DNA from 2 places in the Kocuria rosea genome. Region 2 is predicted to be linked to the other one. Evidence: predicted binding sites of a transcription regulator. Region 2 holds the regulator's gene; the other holds the start of a gene.

Region 1 (3,664 bases), 940 kb from region 2:
GCGAGACCTGGACGGGGACCGCGTCCCACACGACGACGTCCACGGCACCTCCTCCGGCAGCTGGTGCTCACGATTGAACACCACTTCCGGCCCTGCGGCACCAGGTGCGGGACGACGACGGGCCGGGCACCTCCGCGAGGTGCCCGGCCCGTGCCGGATGCGTGCTGGGCACGCTCGACGGGTCAGCCGTCGATCACATCATGCCGCCCATGCCGCCCATGCCGTCGTCGGCACCGGCACCGGCGCCCGCGGGCTCCGGCTTGTCGGCGACGACGGCCTCGGTGGTGAGGAACAGCCCGGCGATGGACGCCGCGTTCTGCAGCGCGGACCGGGTCACCTTGACCGGGTCGTTGATGCCGGCGGCCATCAGGTCCTCGTACTCGCCGGTGGCTGCGTTGAGGCCGTGGCCCTGGGCCAGACCGCGGACCTTGTCCACGACCACGCCGGCCTCGAGGCCGGAGTTGATCGCGATCTGCTTCAGCGGGGCGTCGATGGCGACCTTCACGATGTTCGCGCCGGTGGCCTCGTCGCCGGTGAGCTGCAGCTTGTCGAACGCCTTCTGGCCGGCCTGGATCAGGGCCACGCCGCCGCCGGCGACGATGCCCTCCTCCACGGCGGCCTTGGCGTTGCGCACGGCGTCCTCGATGCGGTGCTTGCGCTCCTTGAGCTCGACCTCGGTGGCGGCACCGGCCTTGAGGACGGCCACGCCGCCGGCCAGCTTGGCCAGGCGCTCCTGCAGCTTCTCGCGGTCGTAGTCCGAGTCCGAGTTGTTGATCTCGGCGCGGATCTGGGCCACGCGGCCCTCGATCTCCTCGGCGGTGCCGGCGCCGTCGACGATGGTGGTCTCGTCCTTCGTCACGACGACCTTGCGGGCCTGGCCCAGCAGGTCCACGGTGGCGGTCTCGAGGGAGAGCCCGACCTCCTCGGTGATGACCTGGCCACCGGTGAGGATGGCGATGTCGGCCAGCTGCGCCTTGCGGCGGTCGCCGAAGCCGGGGGCCTTGACGGCCACGGACTTGATGGAGCCGCGCATCTTGTTGAGCACCAGCAGCGCCAGGGCCTCGCCCTCGACGTCCTCGGCGATGATCAGCAGCGGCTTGCCGGCCTGCATGACCTTCTCGAGCACGGGGACCAGGTCCTTGACCGCGGAGATCTTGGAGTTGACCACGAGGATGTAGGGATCCTCGAGGACGGCCTCCTGGCGATCGGCGTCAGTGACGAAGTAGCCCGAGAGGTAGCCCTTGTCGAAGCGCATGCCCTCGGTCAGCTCGAGGTCCAGCCCGAAGGTGTTGGACTCCTCGACCGTGATCACGCCCTCCTTGCCGACCTTCTCCATCGCCTGGGCGATGAGGCGGCCGATCTCGGGGTCGCCGGCGGAGATCGACGCCGTGGCGGCGATCTGCTCCTCGGTCTCGACCTCCTTGGCGGAGGCCAGCAGCTCCTCGGTGACCGCGGCGACGGCCTTCTCGATGCCGCGCTTGAGGCTCAGCGGGTCGGCGCCGGCGGCCACGTTGCGCAGGCCCTCCTTGACGAGCGCCTGGGCGAGCACGGTGGCGGTGGTGGTGCCGTCGCCGGCGATGTCGTCGGTCTTCTTGGCGACCTCCTTGACGAGCTCGGCGCCGATCTTCTCGAACGGCTCGTCGAGCTCGATCTCCTTGGCGATGGACACGCCGTCGTTGGTGATCGTGGGGGCGCCCCAGGCCTTCTCGAGGACCACGTTGCGGCCGCGCGGGCCGAGGGTGACCTTGACGGCGTCGGCCAGGGTGTTCAGGCCCCGCTCGAGTCCGCGGCGTGCCTCTTCGTCGAAAGCAATCATCTTTGCCATGTGACTTCGTCCCTCCTGGACGGTAGACAAACGGTCGACCTCCACGGTGCCCGCGACGGACGGCGCGCACGACGGCGGACTCTTCCCGACGCCGTGCGGCACCTCACCGTGGTGGTTGAGGTGTCACTCCTGTGCCGGTGGCTGCCCGGGTCGGGCCGGGGACCGAGCCATTAGCAGTCCACACGACTGAGTGCTAATCGCAATCTTGGCACTCGTCCCCGGAGAGTGCAAACCCCTGAGCCGATTCCGCTCAGCCCTGCCACTCCTCGCGCAGGACGCCGTAGACCATCCGGTCGTAGTACTCGCCGCCGACCCTGCGGGCCCGGCGGATCCTGGCCTCCTCGGTGAAGCCCAGCTTCACCGCCACGCGGCACATGCCCGCGTTGCCGCTCCACGTCTCCAGGTCGAGGCGGTGGGAGTCGGAGTGGGCGAAGAGGTAGTCGATCCACAGGCGCATCGCCTCGGTGCCGTAGCCGCCGCTCCAGTGCTCCGGGGAGTACACGGTGATGCCCAGGGAGCGCAGCGGCAGCAGGTGCGTGCCGTCACCGGGGTCCTCGGTGGGCTTCTCCGACCAGTACCAGGACACCTGCCCGATGAACCGGTCGTCGGCGGCGTCGGCGATCACCATCGTCTCGCGCGGGTCCGGCCAGTCCCCGGCCGTCACGTGCTCCCGGAGGGTGCCGAGCCAGCGCTGGGCGCCCTCGGCGGTGAAGTTCGGGTAGAACGGGCCGTCCGTGCGCTGCCACTCGTGCTCGCCGCCGCCGGCGGGCGGCATGATCCACGCCTCGTAGTCGACGAGGTCCTCCTCGGTCCAGTCGCGGACGCGGACGCGGATTCCTTCGATCTGCACGGTGGTTCCTTCCGGTGGCGTCAGGGGTGGAAGACGTCGTGGTGGACGACGTCGTGGTGAACGGCGTCGGAGCGGTCGGGCTCCGGGACCGGAGCCCGATGGGGGACGCCTCGAGGACCGGGCCGGCTCAGGACCCCGTGGACGTGGCGCCCGGCGCCGGGGCGGCCTCGCCCGGGGCGTTGAGGAACGAGAACACCCCGACGCCGAGGGTCAGCACCCCGGCCAGGACGATGGCGGTGAGCTCCCGGGCGCCCACGCGGACGGTCGGCCGGACACCGCGGTGGGCGCCCTGGCGGGGACCGTCCTCGGGAACGTCGTCGAACTCGTCGTGCGGGTACCGGGTCATCCGTGGTCTCCTCGCTGCCGGCGCAGCCTGGCCACGAGCATCGGGTCGTGCTCGAGGGCGGCGCGGGTGTCGATCAGGACGTTGAGCCGCTGGTAGTAGTGGGTGGGCGAGAGGTTCAGGCGGCGGCGGATCTCCATCTCCTTGGCCCCCTGGTACTTCCACTGCAGGTTCTCGAGCGAGAGGATCTCGCGGTCCACGGAGTCCAGGCCGGTCTCCTCCCCGGGGTCTTCCCCGTCGAGGGCGGCCTCCCCGTCCGGCACCGGCTCCGCGCCGAGGGCGGCGTCGTCGCCGGGCCGGGCGTCCGCGGGCACCGCGTCGTCGGGCACTGCGTCCGCGGGCACCGCGTCCTCGCCGGTCACCGCGACTCGGCCCGCGGCCGCAGGGAGAGGGTGGTCAGCTGCGCGTCCTCGCCCGCGTCCACGACGGCGCGCACCGCCGCGGCCACGGACTCCGGCCGGAGGTAGCGCTCCGGGACGTACTCGTGGCCCAGGCCCGCCTGGATGTCCCGCTGCATCTGCGTGTCGACCGGGCCGGGGTGCACCGAGCTGACCACGACGCCGTCGGCCTCGACCTCCTGGCGGAGCGAGTCGGCGAGCGCGCGCAGGGCGAACTTCGAGGCCGCGTAGACGGCGTCCCCGGCGCG
Region 2 (3,664 bases):
TTGAAGACCGGCAGGCTCACAGGTCGGAGAACCGGTCCTTGAGCCGGGAGAAGAAGCCGCCGGAGCCGGCCGGGGAGTTCAGGGTGGTGCCGGTGGACTGGTCCTCGCCGCGCAGCCGGGACAGCTGCTCGAGCAGCTCGCGCTGCTCGTCGTCGAGCGCCGTGGGGGTCTCGACCTCGAGGTGGACGAACAGCTCGCCCCGGCCGCCGCCGCGCAGCCGGGTGGCCCCGAGCTCGTGCAGGGTCACGGTGTGGCCGGTCTGCGTGCCGGGGCCGACGGGCACCTCGCGCTCGCCGTCGAAGGTCTCGAGGGTCACAGTGGTGCCGAGGGCCGCGGAGGTCATGGGCACCCGGACGCGGGCGTGCAGGTCGTCGCCCTGGCGCTCGAACGTGGGGTCGGGATCGACCTTGAGCTCGACGTAGAGGTCGCCGTTCGGCCCGCCTGCGGTGCCGGCCTCGCCCTGACCCGAGAGGCGGATCCGGTTGCCGGTCGAGACGCCGGCGGGGATCTTGACGGTCAGCGGGCGGCGGTCGCGCACGCGGCCCTCGCCGTAGCACTCGTGGCACGGGTGCTTGATGACCGTGCCGAAGCCCTGGCAGGTGGCGCACGGCGCCGCCGTGACCACGGTCCCGAGGATCGACTGGACCTGGCGCTGCACCTGGCCGGATCCGTGGCAGACGTCGCAGGTCTCGGGCTGGGTGCCCGCCTGGCAGCAGGTGCCGTCGCAGGTGGGACAGACCACGGCGGTGTCCACGGTGATCTTCTTCTCCGTGCCGAAGACCGCGTCCCGGAGGGTGACCCGGACGTTGATCAGGGCGTCCTGGCCCTGGCGGGTGCGGGACGCGGGTCCGCGCCGGCCGGAGCCGGCGCCGCCGGCGCCCTGGAAGAAGGTGTCGAAGATGTCGGCGAAGCCGAACCCCGTGCCGGGGAAGCCCCCGCCGAAGCCGGTGTCGGTGCCGTTCTCGTTGCCGGTCGCATCGTAGACGCGCCGCTTCTCGGGGTCGGAGAGGACGTCGTTGGCGTGGGAGAGGCGCTTGAAGTCCTCGGCGGCCTCCGGGCCGGGGTTGACGTCGGGGTGCAGCCGGCGGGCCTTCTTGCGGTAGGCCTTCTTGATCTCTTCCTGGCTGGCGTCCCGGGACACGCCCAGGGTCTCGTAGTGATCGCTCACCGTGGTCCGTTCTGTCGAGAGGTCTGTGGTGGGTTTCGCTGGTGGGCCCCGGGGACGGGGCCCGCGGGGGCTCAGCCCCCGAGGATACGGGAGAGGTAGCGGGCGACGGCGCGCACGGCGGCCATCGTGGACGGGTAGTCCATGCGCATGGGGCCCACGACCCCCACCTTGGACTGCGGCCCGTAGCCGGTGGCGACGACGGCGGCCTCGGACAGGGGGCCCTCGGCGTTCTCCGTGCCGATCCGCACGGCCACCCCGCGGGCGTCCTGCTCCATCTCGGAGAGCAGCCGGAGCATCACCACCTGCTCCTCGAGGGCCTCGAGGACCGGGCCGATGCTCAGGTGGAAGTCCCCGGTGGAGCGGGCGAGGTTGGCGGTGCCGGCCATGACCATGCGGTGCTCGGCCCCGCCCGCCGCGAGGGCGCCGACGGCCTCCGCCACGGCGGCGGCGGCCGACTGCAGCGGCGGGGCGGTGGCCGCGGTCATCACGGCGAGGGCGTCCGGCACCGCGGTCAGGGAGCGCCCGACCACGGCGGCCAGCACCCGGGCGCGCAGCTCGAGCAGCTGGGACTCCTCGAGCGGCGCCCGCAGCACGGCGACGCGCTGCGCCACCCGGCCGTTGGTCGGGATGAGCACCACCAGCACCCGGCCGGCGCCGAGGTCCACGACCTCGACGTGGCGCACGGTGACCCCGGAGGCGTGCGGGTACTGCACGACCGCGACCTGCTGGGTGAGCTGCGCGAGCAGCCGCACGGTGCGCTCCATGACGTCGTCGATGTCCGCGGCGTCGTCCAGCAGCCGCTGGATGGCCCGCCGTTCCGGGCCCGAGAGCGGCTTGACGGCCGCGATCTGGTCGACGAACGTGCGGTAGCCCTTGTCCGTGGGGATCCGGCCCGAGCTCGTGTGGGGGGCCGTGATCAGGCCCTCCTCCTCGAGCGCGGCCATGTCGTTGCGCACGGTGGCCGACGAGACGCCGAGCCGGTGCCGGTCCACGAGGGCCTTGGAGCCGACCGGCTCGCGGAAGTGCACGTAGTCCTCCACGATGGCCTGCAGGATCTGCAGTCGTCTCGGATGGTTCACGTCGCTCCTCCCCGGTTCGTCCACGCCCCCGAAGATGCCCTGGCACTCGGGTGGCCACAGTGCCAACGGCGTCCAGTGTAGCCCCCGTGTCCGACGGCCGGTCGCCCCCGCGGTTTGGTACGCTTCCGGCTGATCCGCGCCGGACGCGCGGCACCGCGACCCGGGAGGACGACCATGAGCCACCACGGCTGGGGGCCGCGCAGCCTCGACGACGACGCCCTCGCCCGCCGCCGGCCGGTCTCCGCGGAGGTCCCGGTCGCCCCGGGGATGATCCTGGAGGACGTCGCGACCGGCTGGGTCGGCGCGGTCGTGTCCCTGGAGACCATCGGCGGGATGCGCGTGCTGGGACTCGAGGACCGGAGGGGGCGGGTCAAGGCGTTCCCCCTGGGACCGGGGTTCCTGCTCGAGGGCGAGCCCGTGGTCGTCGTCGAGCCCCGCCGGGCCCCCGCGGCGCGCAAGCCCTCCCGCACGCGCTCGGGCTCCGTGGCCGTCGAAGGGCTGCGCGCGAGCACCGCCAAGGCCTCCCGGGTGTGGGTCGAGGGCTACCACGACGCCGAACTGGTGGCCAAGGTGTGGGGCCACGACCTGGCGGTCGAGGGCATCGTCGTGGAGCCGCTGCACGGCATCGACGACCTGCCCGCCGCCGTGCGGGAGTTCGGGCCGGGCCCCGGGCGGCGGCTCGGCATCCTCGTCGACCACCTCGTGGCCGGCTCCAAGGAGTCGAGGATCGCCGCGGAGACCATGCGCCTGCCCGGCGCAGCGGGCAACGTCCTGGTGCTGGGCCACCCGTACGTCGACATCTGGCAGGCGGTCAGGCCGCGCACCCTCGGCATCGACGCCTGGCCCGTGGTCCCGCGGGGCACGGACTGGAAGACCGGCACCGCCGCCGCCCTCGGGTGGCCGCACCGCACCCCCGGCGACCTCGGCCGGGCCTGGCAGCACATCCTGTCCCGCGTGGACAGCTACGCCGACCTCGAGCCGTCCCTGCTGGGCCGGGTCGAGGAGCTCATCGACTTCCTCACCGCCCCCGGGGCCTGACCCGGCGCCCCGCGTGCACGGGCAACGCCCAGCAGATCGTCACAAAGGCACACGTGCGCGGGGCCGATCCTCCGCCCTCCGGGCCGGTCGGTAGGATGGTCGTGTCCCACCCACCGTCCGCGGCCCCGCCGCGGTCCCACCGCCGAAGGACATCCGTGCCCGTGCAGACCGACCCCCGACCGAGCCGCGACGACGCCGGGGCCCCGTTCGAGGGCCTCTCCCCCGTGGCCCAGCCGCTGACCGTCACCGAGGACCACCAGTGGGCGACCCTGGCGCACTTCGGCGGCGTCATCGGCTTCCTCCCCTCGTTCCTCGTCCACCGCGTCTTCCGCGGGCGCGGCCCGTTCACGGAGCAGGAGTCGATGGAGGCCATGAACTT

What was found. Region 2 encodes HrcA, which represses chaperone genes, less so after heat shock. Its sites were predicted from a motif close to TTNGCACTCGNNNNNNNCGAGTGCNAA; they were not measured.
Region 1: a site for HrcA is predicted at 1,996-2,022, ahead of groL (chaperonin GroEL). Genes of this name have one in related genera too.

The regions. Positions count from the first base shown of each region.
Region 1 covers NZ_CP035103.1:2,993,144-2,996,807, forward strand. Annotated here, with positions in the region: gene EQG70_RS13710 (MgtC/SapB family protein) at 1-43, opposite strand, end outside; gene groL (chaperonin GroEL) at 194-1,825, opposite strand; gene EQG70_RS13720 (GNAT family N-acetyltransferase) at 2,076-2,675, opposite strand; gene EQG70_RS13725 (hypothetical protein) at 2,803-3,021, opposite strand; gene EQG70_RS18850 (DUF3263 domain-containing protein) at 3,018-3,362, opposite strand; gene EQG70_RS13735 (SDR family oxidoreductase) at 3,377-3,664, opposite strand, start outside.
Region 2 covers NZ_CP035103.1:2,054,989-2,058,652, reverse strand. Annotated here, with positions in the region: gene EQG70_RS09555 (16S rRNA (uracil(1498)-N(3))-methyltransferase) at 1-20, opposite strand, end outside; gene dnaJ (molecular chaperone DnaJ) at 17-1,168, opposite strand; gene hrcA (heat-inducible transcriptional repressor HrcA) at 1,240-2,247, opposite strand; gene EQG70_RS09540 (DUF3097 domain-containing protein) at 2,422-3,285, shown strand; gene EQG70_RS09535 (DUF4870 domain-containing protein) at 3,441-3,664, shown strand, end outside.